Regions from separate parts of the Variovorax sp. 10N412 genome, predicted to be linked through region 4. Evidence: predicted binding sites of a transcription regulator. Region 4 holds the regulator's gene; each other region holds the start of a gene.
What was found. Region 4 encodes sigma-54, which starts transcription at its own class of promoters, with help from an activator protein. Its sites were predicted from a motif close to TGGCANGNAANCTGCTTT; they were not measured.
Positions count from the first base shown of each region.

Region 1 (4,109 bases), on a different contig from region 4:
CTTCGATGACGCGCGTGGTGCCGTTCATGCGGCCCACGGTGCCGGTGGGTTCCAGCGTGTAGCAGGCGTCGACCTGGCCCGCCACCAGCGCGGCCACGTGCTGGCCGATGGGCAGTTCGGTGACGGTCGCGCCCTTGGCGCCGGCGCGCTCCAGCATGGTCTTGCACAGCGTGACGTTCTGGATGCCGGGGCCCGAAGCCACCCGCTTGCCGGCCAGTTCGGCCATGGCCTTGATGGCGCTGTCTTTCGCGACGATGAACTCGTCGAGCACGAACTTGGCGTTGCTCGGGTTGGTGCAGAAGATCTTGAACAGGCCGGGCTGCGCGATCTCGCCGATGGCGAGGTTGGCCGAGCCGGTGCCGTTGGCGCTGCCGTCGCAGCGGCCTGCGAGCATGCCTTCCATGACCTGCTGCGCGCCGGCGAACTTGAGCGGCTCGACGTCGAGGCCGGCTTCCTTGAAGTAGCCCTTGTCGACCGCCGCGAAGAACGGCAGGCCCGCGGCCACGGGCCAGAAGCCGATGCGCAGCTTGGGTGCGGCCTGCGCGCGCACGAGGGCGGGCGCGGCCAGCACGGCCAGGCCCGCGGCGCCGGCCTGCAGCAGCTGTCGGCGGTGGCGCGAAGCGGAGGGTTTCTTGGGGGTGCTCATCGGGACTCCTGGATCAAAGTCAAAGGGAAGTAGGTGCGGTGCCGGTGCCGGTGCGGTTGGCGACGTAGGCACGCCAGCCGCCATGGGAGCTCACGTCCTGCGCGGCCGCCAGCGCGTGGCCTTCGCAGATGAAGCCCTTGACCCAGCTGCCGTCGGCCAGCTCGACGCTGCCGAGGCCCAGGGGCGGCGGAATCAGCGCCAGGAAGCTGCCGACCTGCGCGAGCGGCACCGACCACACCTCCAGCGCGATGGCCGCACCCGCCTCGCCTTCGGCCACGCGCTGCAGGCCGGGCTTGGGCGGCACCGTGCCCGGCAGCGCGTACAGGCGGTAGGCCGGCGACGTGGTGGTGGCGCGCAGCAGCGTGGCACCGCGCTCGGTGAGCTGTCCGTTGAGCGGCATGCCCGACAGGTGGGCACCGACCACGGCGATGGACAGCATGTCGGCATCGGCCGCGGCAAGGCCCGGAATGGCGCGCGGCGCGGGCAGCGGTTTGCCGGTGGCGCCCTGCGCGAGTCCCGTGGCGTGGTGGTAGCGCTGGCCCAGGTCGGCCAATGCCAGGTCGCTGCCGCAGGGCCCGATCAGCGTGATGCCGAACGGCAGGCCGTCGTCGCGCAGGCTGCTGGGCACCGAGAGCGCGGCGTAGTCGAGCAGGTTGACGAAGTTGGTGTACGCGCCCAGGTTGCGGTTGAGCGCCACGGGGTCGGCGCGCATCTGTTCGCGTGTGTAGTGGGTGGGCGCGGTGGGCACCACCAGCAGGTCGATGCCGCGCCACATCGGCTCGACTTTCTGCGCGATGGCGCGCAGGCGCGTCTGCGCGTCGAACACGTCGGCGGCGTTGTAGCCGCGGCCGGCGGCGAGGATGCCGCGCACGGGCTCGATGACTTCGTCGCCGTGCGCGTCGAAGAATTCGCGCACCGCGGCGTAGCGCTCGGCGACCAGCGCGCTTTCGTACAGCAGCGCGGCGGCCTCGGCGAGCGGCGCGTAGGCAATGGTGACGGGCGAGCCGCCCATGGCCAGCAGCCGCGCGGTGGCGTCGTTGAAGGCCTGCTCGGCGCCGGTGTCGCCGAAGAAGTTCAGCGTGTCGGGCACGCCGAAGGAGAAGCGCACGGGCAGCGGCTTGCGGGCCAGGCCCAGGTTGCGCGAGTACGGGTCGCGCGCGTCGTGGCCGGCGGCGGCCAGCAGCACGTCGACGGCGGTGGCGACGGTGGTCGCGAAGATGGAGACGCAGTCCGCGCTCTGCGCGGCCGGCACCACGCCGAAGGTGCTCAGCAGGCCGCGCGAAGGCTTCAGGCCGACGATGTTGTTGAGCCCGGCCGGCACGCGGCCCGAGCCTGCGGTGTCGGTGCCGAGCGCGAAGTCGACCTCGCCGGCGGCCACCAGGTAGGCCGAGCCCGAGCTGGAGCCGCCCGACACGTAGCGCGCGTCGAAGGCGTTGGGCACCTCGCCATAGGGCGAGCGCGTGCCGTTCAGGCCGCAGGCGAACTGGTCGAGGTTGGTCTTGCCGGCCAGCGATGCACCGGCTTCGAGCAGGCGCTGCACCACGGCCGCGTGGACCGTGGGGTGGCGGTCGAAGGCCGGGCAGGCGGCGGTGGTGGGCACGCCGGCCACGTCGATGTTGTCCTTGACCGCGAAGCGCAGGCCGGCGAGCGACAGGGCGAACCCGAGGGAGTCGCCGGCCCGTGCGTCCACGACGGGGAAGGCGAATTTCGCGATCCAGGCGGCGGCGGGAGATCCGTTTTCTTCATGCACCATCATCAGGCATCCAAACATGTGTACAAGTTGAGATGCAAGCGGCGTGCCAGCGGGAGCGTGCCGCGGCGTGGTTCAGATCAGGCGGGGATTTGCTCCTTCCCCTTCCGGGGGAAGGCTGGGATGGGGGCAGGCCTTCGATGAGGCGCCGCTCCTTTTCAGAGGCCGTCGTGCCCCCACCCCAACCCTCCCCCGGGAGGGGAGGGAGCAAGGCGGGAATGCAGGTTCGGATTTGCTCCTTCCCCTTCCGGGGGAAGGCCGGGATGGGGGCAGGCCTTCGATCAGGCGCCGCGGTTTTTCGGAGGCCGTCGTGCCCCAACCCCCTGCCCTCCCCCAGCGGGGGAGGGAGAAAGACGGAAGCTCAGGTCTTCTTCGCGTCCCGGTAGAGCTTCTCCACCTTCGGCAGGTTCGCTTCCAGCTTTGCGATGCGGTCCGGCCCGCTCGGGTGCGTCGACAGGAAGCTCAGCCCGCCCTGGTTCTTCGACGCCGTGGCCATCTTCTGCCACAGCGACACCGATGCCTTCGGGTCATAGCCCGCGCGGGCGGCGAGCTCGAGCCCCACCAGGTCGGCCTCGGTTTCGTCGCCGCGGCTGAACTTGAGCGTGATGAGCTGCGTGCCCGCGCGCGCCGCCAGGTCGCCCACCTGCCCCAGCCCGAGCAGCTGCGCACCGATGGAGAGCGCCGCCCCGGTGCCCGCGCTCTTGGCCATGCGGGCGCGCGCATGCTCGCGCAGTGCGTGGGCCATCTCGTGGCCCATGACCATGGCGACCTCGTCGTCGCTCAGCTTGAGCTGGTCGAGGATGCCGGTGAAGAAGGCGATCTTGCCGCCGGGCATGCAGAAGGCGTTGATCTGCTTGCTGCCGATCAGGTTGACCTCCCACTTCCATTCGCGGGCACGCGAGTTCCACGGCATGGCGAAGGGAATCAGGCGGTTGGCGATGGTGCGCAGGCGCTGCAGCTGCGGGTTGCCGTCGCCCGCGAGTGCGCCCTTGGCGCGCGCCTGTTCGAGCAGTTGGCCGTACTGCTGCACGCCCGCCGCCTCGATCTTGTCGGCGGGCACGAGGTTGCGCGCCATCGAGGCGTTGCCGACGTTGACCTGCGCCAGGGCAGGGCCGCTCAGGGCCGCGCCGGCGGCAGCCAGCAGGAAGGCCCGCCGGGGGTTCCAGGGCGACGCCATGGCGGGCGCGGCAAATTCGGAGCGGTCGCATCGTGTGCACATAGGGGCGGGATCATAGGAACAAATGAAGACAAACGCGCTCCGCGATGACCCCGGGCGCTCATGGACAATCCGAAGCTCATGTCCGCCACGCCCGCCGAAACCCCCACCGCCCCCCAACCACCCTGGCGCGACGCGCTGAAGGTCTACCTCGAACCCGCCACGCTGCGCATGCTGGCGCTGGGTTTCTCCGCCGGCCTGCCGCTGCTGCTGGTGCTGGGTACGCTGAGCTTTCGCCTGCGCGAGGCGGGCATCGACCGCACCACCATCGGCTACCTGAGCTGGGTCGGGCTGGCCTACGGCTTCAAGTGGGTCTGGGCGCCGCTGGTCGACCGCCTGCCGCTGCCGCCGCTGACCACGCTGCTCGGGCGCCGGCGCGGCTGGCTGCTGCTGGCGCAGGGCGTGGTGATCGTGGGGCTGGTCGGCATGGCCATGAACGACCCGCGCCTGGGGCTCAAGCCGCTGATCTGGTGCGCGCTGCTGGTGGCCTTCGGCTC
Region 1 covers NZ_JBFTIO010000010.1:64,374-68,482, forward strand. The annotation lists gene AC1DJH_RS22055 (ABC transporter substrate-binding protein) at 1-646, opposite strand, end outside; gene atzF (allophanate hydrolase) at 666-2,417, opposite strand; gene AC1DJH_RS22065 (M48 family metallopeptidase) at 2,758-3,615, opposite strand; gene AC1DJH_RS22070 (AmpG family muropeptide MFS transporter) at 3,676-4,109, shown strand, end outside.
Region 1: atzF (allophanate hydrolase) is a predicted target of sigma-54. The motif match lies at 2,431-2,448, and genes of this name have one in related genera.

Region 2 (4,109 bases), on a different contig from region 4:
CGAGACCAAGAACACCAGGTCCATGCGCCAGAGGTTGAGCGCCACCATCGGCCATTGCAGCCATTCGGCGGCATGCGGACTCTTCAGGTGCCAGTGCCAGCCGGCCACGTAGTACATGCCCACGTGATACAGGATGACGAACAGGAAGGCCATGGCGCGCAGGGCGTCGATGTCGTGACGGCGGGCGTCCGGGGTGGTGGTGGTGCTCATCGCAGGCTCCTCGAAGCAAAGAAGCCGCGATGCTCCGGCCCATGGACGCTGCGCGGCGCACCTGTGGGACGGACCGCCCCCGCTTTGTGACGAGCGGTGGCCCGGAGGGACGAAACCCGGCCGCCCCTGGGCCCCTTTTCGCGAGAATTCCAGCCCATGGGCGACCCACGCAAGAACCTGTACGAACGCTACGAGCCGATCCGCCGTCCCGTGGAGGTGGCGTTCTGGATCGTGCTGATGGGGTTGCAGGCCGTGTTCGGCACGATGGTGGCCATCGTCGACATGCGCACCCGCGCCGTGCCGGCCGCCAACTGGGAGGTCATCGCCTGGGAAGTTTCGAGCCACCTGATGCTGTTGCTGCTGGTGCCTGCGCTGGTCTTCATCGAGCGCCGGCTGTCGCCGCTGGTTCGCGGCCATCTGGCGCGCTTTGTGGTGTTGCATGCGGCGGGCAGCGTGGCGTTCAGCCTGGCCCACGTGGCGGGCATGTTCGGGCTGAGGGCGCTGGTCTACGCCCTGGCCGGCGCGCACTACGACTTTGCCGGCTGGGCCGCGCAGTGGGGCTACGAGTACCTGAAGGACGTGCGCGCTTACGCCAGCATCGTCTTCGGCATCTGGGCGTACCGGCTGTTCCTGCTGCGCCTGCAGGGGGAGGCGCGGGTGCTCGATGCGCCGGAGGAGGGCGTGTCCCATGTGCCGGTGCCGCACCAGGTGCAGTCGGAACCGGAGGGAGCCGAGCCCTCCGTGCCGGATGCGCCCGCGACATCGCCATCGCCGCCGCCGCCGCTCGCCCGGCCCGAGCGCTTCCTGGTGCGCAAGCTGCGCCGCGAATTCCTCATTGCCGCCACCGACATCGACTGGCTGCAGGCCGAAGGCAACTATGTCGGCCTGCATGTGAACGGCCACGACTACCTGCTGCGCGCCACGCTCACCGACTTCCTGGCCCAGCTCGACCCCGCCACCTTCGCGCGCGTGCACCGCAGCCATGCGGTCAACCTGGGCCGCATCAAGGAAATCGAGCCGCTCGACGGCGGCGACGCCCGGCTGCACATGCACGACGGCACCACCGTGCCCTGCAGCCGCCGCTACCGTGACGCGCTGCGCGCCGGCACGGGCTGATCCGGTGCGCGAAGGGCCCGGAAGGCCCTTGTTTGGTTCATTTCGCACCATCAAAGAGCCATCAGGCACCATTTTTGCTTGGTTTGGCTGCCGCTCCGCGTGATTCGGGTGCGACGCACCAATTCAAACCAAAAACTGCAAGAAGCTTCCATGGACGCACTCAAACAGGGCGCTGACGCGCTGTTCATTCTTCTCGGCGCCATCATGGTGTTGGCCATGCACGCCGGTTTTGCCTTTCTCGAACTGGGCACCGTGCGCAAGAAGAACCAGGTCAATGCGCTCGTGAAGATCCTGGTCGACTTCTCGGTGTCGACCATCGTGTACTTCCTGGTGGGCTATGGCGTGGCCTACGGCACGCATTTCTTCGTGAGCGCCACCGAACTGGCGGCACGAAGCGGCTACGAGCTGGTGAAGTTCTTCTTCCTGCTCACCTTCGCGGCGGCCATCCCGGCCATCATCTCGGGCGGCATTGCCGAGCGCGCCAAGTTCTGGCCGCAGCTCATCGCCACGGCGGTGATCGTCGGCTTCGTCTATCCGCTGTACGAAGGCATTGCCTGGAACCGGCACTTCGGCATCCAGGGCTGGATCGCCTCGCTCACGGGGCACGAGTTCCATGACTTCGCCGGTTCCGTGGTCGTGCACGCCGTGGGCGGCTGGCTCGCGCTGCCGGCCGTGCTGCTGCTGGGCGCGCGCCGCAACCGCTACCGCGGCGACGGCTCGCTCAGCGCGCATCCGCCGTCGAACATTCCGTTCCTGGCGCTGGGCGCGTGGGTGCTGTGCGTGGGCTGGTTCGGCTTCAACGTGATGAGCGCGCAGAGCATCGACAAGATCTCGGGGCTGGTGGCCGTCAACTCGCTGATGGCGATGGTCGGCGGCACGCTGGTGGCCCTGGCCATGGGCAAGAACGACCCGGGTTTCGTCTACAACGGCCCGCTCGCGGGTCTGGTGGCCGTGTGCGCGGGCTCCGACCTGATGCACCCGCTGGGCGCGCTGGTGGTGGGCGGCGTGGCCGGCGCCATCTTCGTCAGCATGTTCACGCTGGTGCAGAACAAATGGAAGATCGACGACGTGCTCGGCGTGTGGCCGCTGCACGGCCTGTGCGGCACCTGGGGCGGCATCGCCGCGGGCATCTTCGGCACGCAGGCGTTGGGCGGCATCGGCGGGGTGAACCTGTGGGCGCAGCTCATCGGCACGGTGATGGGGGTGGCGTGGGCGGGCCTGGCGGGCTGGGCGGTGTACGGCGCGCTGAAGAAGGCGGTGGGGCTGCGGCTCACGCAGGAAGAGGAATTCGACGGGGCGGACCTGTCGATCCACCACATTTCGGCGACGCCGGAGCGGGAGGTGAACTGGTAATGGGCCCTGGCGGCGTGCGAGGCGCGAAACGGCTATCTGTAGCAAACTTGCCTGCTGCTTCGTCCACTCCCCACAGCCTCATGACCCAATCTCCCCCCGCCCTCGAAGTCCTCCCCCGCGATCTCTCCGCCTACCGCAAGGGCAACGTCGGCATCGACTACGTGCACCGCTTCGAGTCCGGCAAGCCCGGCCCGCACGTGCTGATCAACGCGCTCACGCACGGCAACGAGATCTGCGGCATGACGGCCGCCACGCACCTGCTGGACAACAACGTGCGCCCCAAGATCGGCACGCTCACCGTGGCCTTCGCCAACATCGACGCCTACGAGTCGTTCAAGGAAGAGTCGCCCTACGACAGCCGCCAGATCGTGCACAACCTCAACCGCATCTGGTCGCCCGAGTGGCTCGACGGCACGGAAGACAGCCCCGAGCTGCGCCGCGCGCGCATCCTGCGCCCGGTGGTGGACGCGGCCGACCACATCCTGGACATCCACTCGACCAGCCAGCCGGTGGTGCCGTTCTGGGTGTACCCGGCCTTCGAGCGCAACGCCAAGGTCGCGCTGGCCATCGGCCGCCCGTCGGTGCACCTCGTGATGCCCGACGGCCTGGGCTCGGGTACGCCGCTGATCCAGTACGGCAGCCACGGCGGCCCTGACGGCAAGGGCGTGGCGATGGTGGTCGAGTGCGGCCAGCACTTCCTGCGCTCGGCGTCGGAACTGGCGACCGCCGTCACCTACGACTTTCTTGCGTACTTCGGCCTCGTCGACCAGAACCCGGCCAACCCGGCGCCCGAGCCGCAACGGCGCTTCGAGCTGCTGCAGACCTACGTCATCAAGTCGGAAGACTTTGCCTTCGTGCGCCCGCTGATCGGCTTCGAGACCTTCGCCAAGGGCGAGCTGATCGCGACCAACGGCGCGGAAGAAATTCGCGCGCTGTGCGACGACTGCACCATCTTCATGCCGGCGCAGCGCACGATCGTCGGGCGCGAGGCGGTGTACCTCACCAAGCCGCTGTAATGCCGGCCGCTCGATGAACGCGGTGCCCGCCATGAGCCGCTGGCGCGTGGCGGGGCTCGCGTTCGTCTTCCTGTGGTTCGCCATCGGCGGCGTGGCGCACTTCGCCCTGACCGAGACCGAGATGCGCATCGTGCCCCCGTACATCCCGTGGCCGCGCGCGGTGGTGCTGGTGAGCGGGGTGTTCGAGCTGATGGGCGCGGCCGGGCTGCTGTGGCGGCCCACGCGGCGGGCTGCAGGCGTCGGGCTGTTCCTGCTCACCCTTGCGGTGACGCCGGCGCATTTCTACATGCTGCAGAGGCCGGAGCTGTTTGCGAACGTGCCGTACTGGGCGCTCGTGGTGCGGTTGCCGGTGCAGGTGGCGTTGCTGGCGCTGATTGCCTGGAGCACGTCTGCGTGGCCCAAGAAGACGCCGGT
Region 2 covers NZ_JBFTIO010000004.1:412,779-416,887, forward strand. The annotation lists gene AC1DJH_RS13935 (acyltransferase family protein) at 1-210, opposite strand, end outside; gene AC1DJH_RS13940 (LytTR family DNA-binding domain-containing protein) at 367-1,326, shown strand; gene AC1DJH_RS13945 (ammonium transporter) at 1,477-2,679, shown strand; gene AC1DJH_RS13950 (M14 family metallopeptidase) at 2,760-3,695, shown strand; gene AC1DJH_RS13955 (DoxX family protein) at 3,727-4,109, shown strand, end outside; gene AC1DJH_RS13960 (hypothetical protein) at 4,109-4,109, opposite strand, start outside.
Region 2: AC1DJH_RS13945 (ammonium transporter) is a predicted target of sigma-54. The motif match lies at 1,390-1,407, and genes of this name have one in related genera.

Region 3 (4,109 bases), on a different contig from region 4:
TTCGGTGCGGCCCGCACCGACTACGAGCCGCTGATCTTCACGAGCGGGCAGCTCTGCTTTCTGGACGGCGCGACCTTTCTGCACCTGCGCTACCTGCGCAGCACCGAGACCTTCGCGCTGGCGGCCGGGCTGACGCTGGTGCTGGCGCTGTACCTCGTGGTGGTGCTGGCGCCCAGCGTGCTCGCGGAAGTCAGGAAGACCGTGGGCACCTCGTTCACGCTGGGCCGCTGGCTCACCGGCGGTTACCGGCGGCTCGACGGCTTCGTCACAGGGCTGACCTTCGCCAGCGTGCTCATGGCATGTGGCGTGGGCCTGCTGCTGGCGCTGGCGCGGCTCGACGTGCAGGCCGACAGCTGGATCGGCGCTGTCGTGCGCAGCGTGGACATGCTCACCGGCCGCATCGGGGAGGTGTCGGAGTTCGTGCTCAAGCCGCTGGTGCTCACCGCCGCCACCGCGGTCGCGGCGCTGTCGGCCTTCGGCGGCGTGCTGTCGCGCTATGTGCCGTGGCTGCGCCTGCCGCTGGACGTGGCGCTGGACATCGACAACCACTTCCGCGAGTTCCCGCGCCACGCCATTCCGCGCGCGCGCATCTTCTCGCGCTACGTCGCGCTGCTGGAGAGCATCGCGGCGCAGGGCTACGACCGCGTGGTGATCGTGGCGCACAGCCAGGGCACGGTGATCTCGGCGGAGTTGCTGCGCTACCTGCAGCACCGCGCGCGCTGGCTGGCGCAGTCCTGCCCCGAGGACCGCGTGGTGAAGCTGTGGTCCAAGCTGGAGGGCCGGGTCGACCTGCTCACCGCGGGGTGCCCGCTGCGCCAGCTCTATGCGGCGCGTTTTCCGCGCCTGTACGAATGGGTGCTGACGGCCGAGGCGAGCGACGTCGGCGTGCAGCGCTGGGTCAACGCCTATGCCACGGGCGACTACGTGGGCCGGTGGCTGTGGGCCGATCCGCCGCTGTACAAGCCCTCGCCGCCGGTGACCCTGATGACCGCGGCCGAACACGACGTGTGCCTGGGCAGCGGCGCGCACACGCACTACTTCGACCAGGAGCAGGTGCTGGTGGCACGCTGGATCGATGCGCTGGTGCGCTGAGTCGCGGCGTTCTCAGGCCGGGCCGCGGCTCAGCGCCCGGCGGTACTGCACTGCTTCGGCCACGTGCGCGGCCTGCACCGTGTCGGCCCCCGCCAGGTCGGCGATCGTGCGCGCCACCTTCAGCGCCCGGTGCGTGCTGCGCGCCGACCAGCCGAGCTTGCTGGCGGCGTTGAACATGAACTGGCGCGCGGCGTCCTCGAGCGCTGCATGCCGGTCGATGGCGCTGCCCTGCAGCGCCTGGTTGGCATGGCCCTGGCGCTGCATGGCGCGTTCACGCGCGGCGACCACGCGCGCGCGGATGCTGTCGGTCGACTCGCCCGGCGGCGCGTCGAGCAGCAGCTGCGCCGACACCGCGGGCACCTCGATGTGCAGGTCGATGCGGTCCAGCAACGGGCCGCTGAGCTTGCCCTGGTAGCGGGCGACCTGCGCCGGCGTGCAGTGGCAGGCCTTCAGCGAGGAGCCCAGGTAGCCGCAAGGGCAGGGATTCATGGCGGCGATCAGCTGGAAGCGCGCGGGAAACTCGGCACTGCGCGCGGCGCGCGAGATGGTGATGGTGCCGGTCTCCAGCGGCTCGCGCAGGGCTTCGAGGGCGGAGCGAGCGAATTCGGGGAATTCGTCGAGGAAGAGCACGCCGTGATGCGCTCTGGAAATCTCACCGGGACGCGGCGGAGAGCCGCCGCCCACCAGTGCCACCGCGCTGGACGTATGGTGCGGCGCAGAAGTAGGCCGGCACATCCACCGATCGGTCGCGAAGCGCCCGCCCAGGCTGGCCACGGCAGCGCTTTCCAGCGCCTCGCCGATGCTCATGCCCGGCAGCAGGCCGGCGAAGCGCTGCGCGAGCATCGACTTGCCCGAACCGGGCTCGCCCATCATCAGCAGGCTGTGGCCGCCGGCCGCCGCGATCTCCAGCGCCCGCTTGGCGCCCGCGTGGCCCTTGACGTCGCACAGGTCGGCGTAGCGCGGTGCGGCCGCGCCGGGCGCGGCCTCGACCCGGGCCCAGCCATCGTCGGAGGCCGGCTCGGGAAGTTGCGCGGCCGCGTCGGCGTCGGGCATGAACTGCCGCACCACGTCCAGCAGGTGCCGGGCGCCGTACACCTCGCTGCCGGGCACCAGTGCGGCTTCCTGTGCACTGTCCATGGGCAGCACCAAACGGGTGGCCACGCCCCGCGTGTGCAGTGCCAGCGCCATGGCCAGCGCACCGCGAACGGGCCGGAGTTCCCCGGAAAGCGACAGCTCCCCGGCGAATTCGTGGCCGGCGAGCCGGGCGTTGTCGATCTGCCCGCTGGCCGCCAGGATGGCCATGGCCATGGGGAGGTCGAAGCGGCCGGAGTCCTTGGGCAGGTCGGCCGGCGCCAGATTCACGGTGATGCGCTTGTTGTTGGGAAACTCCAGCCCGGCGTTCTGGATGGCCGAGCGCACCCGCTCGCGCGCCTCCTTGACCTCGGTTTCCACCAGCCCCACCAGCGTGAAGCTGGGCAGGCCGTTCGCCAGATGCACCTCAACCGTGACACTGGCTGCTTCCAGCCCCAGCAAAGCACGGCTTTGCACCAAAGACAGACTCATTGTTCTTGATCTCCCCAAGATGGTGCGCCCATCGGGGGCACGCCCGTGGTGCAGTTCCCGGAGAAACCGCCGCCACACGAAGCACCTGTTGTAACGATTTGGCGCTCGCTCAAGCCCGCGGGGAATGCTCTGCGGGCGGGCTTTTGAGCAGTTTGGCACGCTCCCTGCTTTGAGCCTCTCAGGTCCCCCAACACACTTTGCGAGGAGTTTCCCGATGACGTACCGCACCGCCGCCCAGGCGCTGATCGTTCTTGCCACGGCACTGACCGCTTCGGGCGCCGCCCTGGCGCAGGCCGCAACCGACGCTGCCGCGCCGGCCGCCGCTCCGGCCCCGAACCTCACGGGAAACATCTCGCTGACCACCAACTACAAGTTCCGTGGCCAGGACCAGGACATGCTGGGCAAGAACGACTACGCCAAGACCAAGGGCTTCAAGCCCGCCGTCCAGGGCGGCCTGGACTACGCCTTCGGCGACAGCGGCTTCTACGTGGGCAGCTGGAACTCCAGCGTCAACTGGCTCAAGGGCAACAGCATCGAGATGGACCTGTACGGCGGCTACAAGTTCAAGGCCGGCCCGCTGGACATGGACGTCGGTGCGCTCACCTACATCTACCCGGGCAACTCGTCGGGCAACACCACCGAGCTGTACGTTGCCGGCACCTACGCCAGCGAAACCCTCGGTTCGTTCACCGCCAAGTACTCGCACACCGTGTCGAAGGACTACTTCGGCTACGCCGGCAACAAGGCGGGCTCGGGCCTGAAGGGCACCAACACCGGCTACCTGAACCTGGCGTACAGCAAGGAAATCGTGCCCAAGGTCACGCTGAAGGCCGCCGTGGGCTACACGAACATGTCCAGCGACATCCGCAGCCTGGGCTACAAGAGCTATGTCGACTACAACGTCGGTGCGTCGTACGACTTCGGCAACGGCCTGTCGCTGACCGGCTCGGTGCAAGGCGCGAACAAGAAGAGCTCGTACCTCGCCGTGAGCAACCCGGGCGTGGACTACGGCTTCGGCACCTTCGGCCAGACGACGTACTCGCCGAACAAGGCGCGCTTCATCCTCACGCTGACGAAGACGCTCTAAGCACCAGAACAACGAGGTGCGGCCCAAGCTGCCGCACCGTTTCATTTCCATCCGCAGGAGAAAACTCATGAAGCTGGTCACAGCCATCATCAAACCGTTCAAGCTCGACGAGGTGCGCGAAGCACTGTCGGCCATCGGCGTGCAGGGGATCACCGTCACCGAGGTCAAGGGGTTCGGTCGCCAGAAAGGCCACACCGAGCTCTACCGCGGCGCCGAGTACGTGGTCGACTTCCTGCCCAAGGTCAAGATCGAAGCGGCCGTCTCCGACGACCTCGTCGATCGCGTGATCGAAGCCGTCGAGGGTGCTGCCCGCACCGGCAAGATCGGCGACGGCAAGATCTTTGTCTACAACCTCGAACAGGTCGTG
Region 3 covers NZ_JBFTIO010000010.1:114,934-119,042, reverse strand. The annotation lists gene AC1DJH_RS22320 (hypothetical protein) at 1-1,092, shown strand, start outside; gene AC1DJH_RS22315 (YifB family Mg chelatase-like AAA ATPase) at 1,105-2,655, opposite strand; gene AC1DJH_RS22310 (TorF family putative porin) at 2,870-3,742, shown strand; gene glnK (P-II family nitrogen regulator) at 3,810-4,109, shown strand, end outside.
Region 3: AC1DJH_RS22310 (TorF family putative porin) is a predicted target of sigma-54. The motif match lies at 2,809-2,826, and genes of this name have one in related genera.

Region 4 (4,109 bases):
CGTCATGCGCCGCCTGCTGGGCGCCACGCCGAACGACGAGAGCCAGGGCGCGCTGATCGTCTACGACCAGAGCAACGACACCTACACCGTCAACGGTTCCACCGTGCCGGCGAACACCGCCGTCAACGCGTCCACCCCGGGCGGGCGCGTGAGGACCATCCTGACACCCAAGGCCGCGGCCGCGCCGGCCGCCGGTGCCTCGGCCCCGGCGGGCGCGAAGGCTGCGCCGCCGGCACCCACCCCGGCGCCCGGCAAGGGCCTGCGCCAGAGCACCACGCTCGACGACGGAGAAACCCGCAAGTGATCGAAACCGCTGGAACGCACGACGCCAACGGCGCGCCGGGCAGCCGCCTGGTGGCGCGCGGCCTGAAGAAGAGCTATGGCAGCCGCACGGTGGTGAAGGACGTCTCGCTCGACGTGCAGAAGGGCGAAGTGGTTGGGCTGCTCGGGCCCAACGGCGCGGGCAAGACCACGTCGTTCTACATGATCGTGGGGCTGGTGCGTGCCGACGCGGGCCAGATCACCATCGACGGCGAGCCCATCGCGCACATGCCGATCCACCGGCGCGCCCGCATGGGCCTGAGCTACCTGCCGCAGGAAGCCTCGATCTTCCGCAAGCTCACGGTCGAGGAAAACGTGCGCGCCGTGCTGGAGCTGCAGAGCGAGCCCGACGCCAACGGCAAGATGGCGCCGCTGTCCAGGCAGCACATCGAGGAGCGCCTGTCCGAACTGTTGTCCGACCTGCGGGTCGATCACCTGCGCGATTCGCCCGCGCTGGCGCTGTCGGGCGGCGAGCGCCGCCGCGTGGAGATTGCACGCGCGCTGGCCACGCAGCCGCGCTTCATCCTGCTGGACGAGCCCTTCGCCGGCATCGACCCGATCGCGGTGATCGAGATCCAGCGGATCATCAGTTTCCTGAAGGAACGCGGCATCGGCGTGCTCATCACCGACCACAACGTGCGTGAGACGCTGGGCATCTGCGACCACGCGTTCATCATCAGCGACGGGCATGTGCTGGCACAAGGCACGCCTTCGGAGATCGTCGACAACGCCGAGGTACGACGCGTCTACCTTGGCGAGCACTTCCGGATGTAAGGGCGGGTGGGCTCTCCATGAAGCAAGGGCTGTCCCTTCGCGTCTCGCAGCACCTGGCATTGACGCCGCAGCTGCAACAGTCGATCCGGCTGCTGCAGCTCTCCACGCTCGAACTGAGCCAGGAGGTCGAGCAGATGCTGGACGAGAACCCGTTCCTCGAACGCACCGCGGAAGAGGCGGCGCGCGAGGAATTCGGGCTCGACGCGGCCGATGCGCCGGTCCCGCGCGATGACGGCGGCGGCGATGGAGGCGACGGCATCGAAGGTGAAAGCGACTTCGCGCCGCCGGCGGCCAGCACCTCTCCTTCTTCCACCGAGACGACGACCAGCACCGCCGACTCCGACGGCCCGGCCACGGAAATCACCGAGCGCGAGCCCGACTGGGAAGGCGACGGCACCGTCGACATGGCCGCGCCCGACGACAGCGAGTGGGGCAGCGACGCCCCCGCGCGCCAGAACAATCTGGGCGACGACGAGCGCGCCGACGCCACCGAGCTCGCGCGCAGCCAGGAGTCGCTGCAGTCGTTCCTGCACCGCCAGGCGCTGAGCCTGCGCCTGAACGAGAACGACAGCGCCGCGCTGCGCTTCCTGATCGAGTCGCTCAACGACGACGGCTACCTCGAAGACTCGCTGCCCGCGCTGGCCTCGGGCCTGGCCGGCGACGACAACGACCAGTTCGACGACCTCGTGCACCACTTCCAGGTGGCGCTCGGCCTGCTGCAGAGCCTGGAGCCCGTGGGCGTGGGCGCGCGCGACCTGGGCGAATGCCTGGGCATCCAGCTGCGCGCGCTGGCCCGCCAGGACGAGACCGAGCAGGAACAGCTGGTCCGCAAGACCGCCATGGCCGTGTGCAAGCAGTCGATGGAACTCTTGGCGCGTCGCGACTTCAAGCGCCTGGCCACGCTCACCCGCACCAGCGAAGAGTTGGTGCGCCTGGCGCTGCAGATCATCGCGCGGCTGGAGCCCAAGCCGGGCCGGCGCTTCGTGGACGTGGAGCGCAACATCGTGGTGCCGGACGTGATCGTCACCAAGACCGGCCGCGGCACCAACATCAAGTTCCGCGTCATGCTGAATCCGGAGGTCATGCCGCGCCTGCGCGTGCACGACATCTACGCGGGCGCTCTCAAGGCGCACAAGGGCGAGGGCAGCCAGGCGCTGTCGCAGCGGCTGCAGGAGGCGCGCTGGTTCATCAAGAACATCCAGCAGCGCTTCGACACCATCCTGCGCGTGAGCAACGCCATCGTCGAGCGGCAGAAGAGCTACTTCGTGCACGGCGAGCTCGCGATGCGCCCGCTGGTGCTGCGCGAGATTGCCGACGAGCTGGGCCTGCACGAGTCGACCATCTCGCGCGTGACCACGGCCAAGTACATGTCCACGCCGTTCGGCACGGTCGAGCTCAAGTACTTCTTCGGCTCGGCGCTGGGCACCGAGACCGGCGGCAATGCGTCGAGCACCGCGGTGCGCGCGCTCATCAAGCAGTTCGTCAGCTCGGAAAGCATCAAGAAGCCGCTGTCGGACAGCCAGATTTCCGAGATGCTGAAAGAGCAGGGCATCGAGTGCGCGCGCCGCACCGTGGCCAAGTACCGCGAGGCGCTGCGCATCGCGCCCGCCAACCTGCGCAAGGCGCTGTAGCAAGCCGACCATGAGCCCTGGCCGCCAGCATCCGATGTCGCGCCGGGGGCTCGGGTTCTTCGCCTTGGTGGCCGTGCTGCTGTTCGCCGGCTGCGCCACCTTGCCCGACGAGGCGCCGCGCCCCGCCGTCAAGGCCATGGCCGTGTCGGCCGATACCGCCCTGGGCAAGATCGCGCTGGCGGCCCAGCCCGACCCTGACCTGAGCGGCTTTCGGCTCATGCCCGGCGGCGACTTCGCCTTCGATACCCGCATCCAGCTGGCGCGCCGCGCCCAGCGCACGCTCGACGTGCAGTACTACCAGATCGAGAACGACGAGACCGGCCGCTACCTGTTGCGCACCCTGCGCGACGCCGCGCTGCGCGGTGTGCGGGTGCGCCTGCTGATGGACGACCTCTACACCTCGGGCGAGGACGAGCTGCTGCTGGCCTTTGCCGCCACGCCCAACGTCGAGCTGCGCCTGTTCAACCCGTTCCCGGCCGGGCGCGGCAGCATCCTGAAGCGCTTTACCGCCTCGCTGTTCGACTTCAGCCGCGTGAACCGCCGCATGCACAACAAGCTGTTCATCGCCGACGGCGCGATGGCGGTGGCGGGCGGGCGCAACATCGGCAACCAGTACTTCCGGCGCACCGCGGGCGAGAACTTCCTCGACCTCGACACCTTCGTGACCGGCGCGCTCATACCGCGGCTGGGCAGCCTGTTCGACCAGTACTGGAACAGCGTCTACGTGCGGCCCATCGGCTCCGTGGTGCGCACCGATGTGCCGCGCGACGAACTGCAGCCCCGCTTCGAGGCCGCCACCGGCCCCGACACCACGCCACCCCCGCCGCCCCCCGCGCCCAACGACCTGCTCGGCTACAGCCCGATGGCGGACGACCTGAACACCGGCAAGCTCAACCTGATCTGGACCCTGGCCGAGGCCTACGCCGATTCGCCCGACCGCGTGATCGGCAAGACGGCTTCCTACGGCGGCGTGCCGCTGCTGGACGTCGACAGCGTGCGCTACAACGTGGTCGAGCAGATGCGCCGTGCGCGCTCCGAGGTGACCATCGTCTCACCGTACCTGATTCCCGGCGCCACCGGGCTGGAGGTGATGCGCGAGATTCGCCGGCGCAACGTGAAGATCAGCGTGGTCACCAACTCGCTGGCCGCCACCGACGAGCCGCTGGTGCACACCGCCTACCGCCGCTACCGGCCCGACATGCTCAAGCTGGGCGCCGACCTGTACGAGCTGAGTTCCAGCCGCACCCGGCGCAGCGTGCGGCTCGGGCTGTTCGGCACCTCGGTGGGGCGGCTGCATGCCAAGTCGGCGGTGATCGACCGGCGCACGCTGTTCGTCGGCTCGATGAATTTCGACCCGCGCTCCGAGTCGGCCAACACCGAGAT
Region 4 covers NZ_JBFTIO010000006.1:235,209-239,317, forward strand. The annotation lists gene lptA (lipopolysaccharide transport periplasmic protein LptA) at 1-304, shown strand, start outside; gene lptB (LPS export ABC transporter ATP-binding protein) at 301-1,095, shown strand; gene rpoN (RNA polymerase factor sigma-54) at 1,113-2,726, shown strand; gene AC1DJH_RS16975 (phospholipase D family protein) at 2,737-4,109, shown strand, end outside.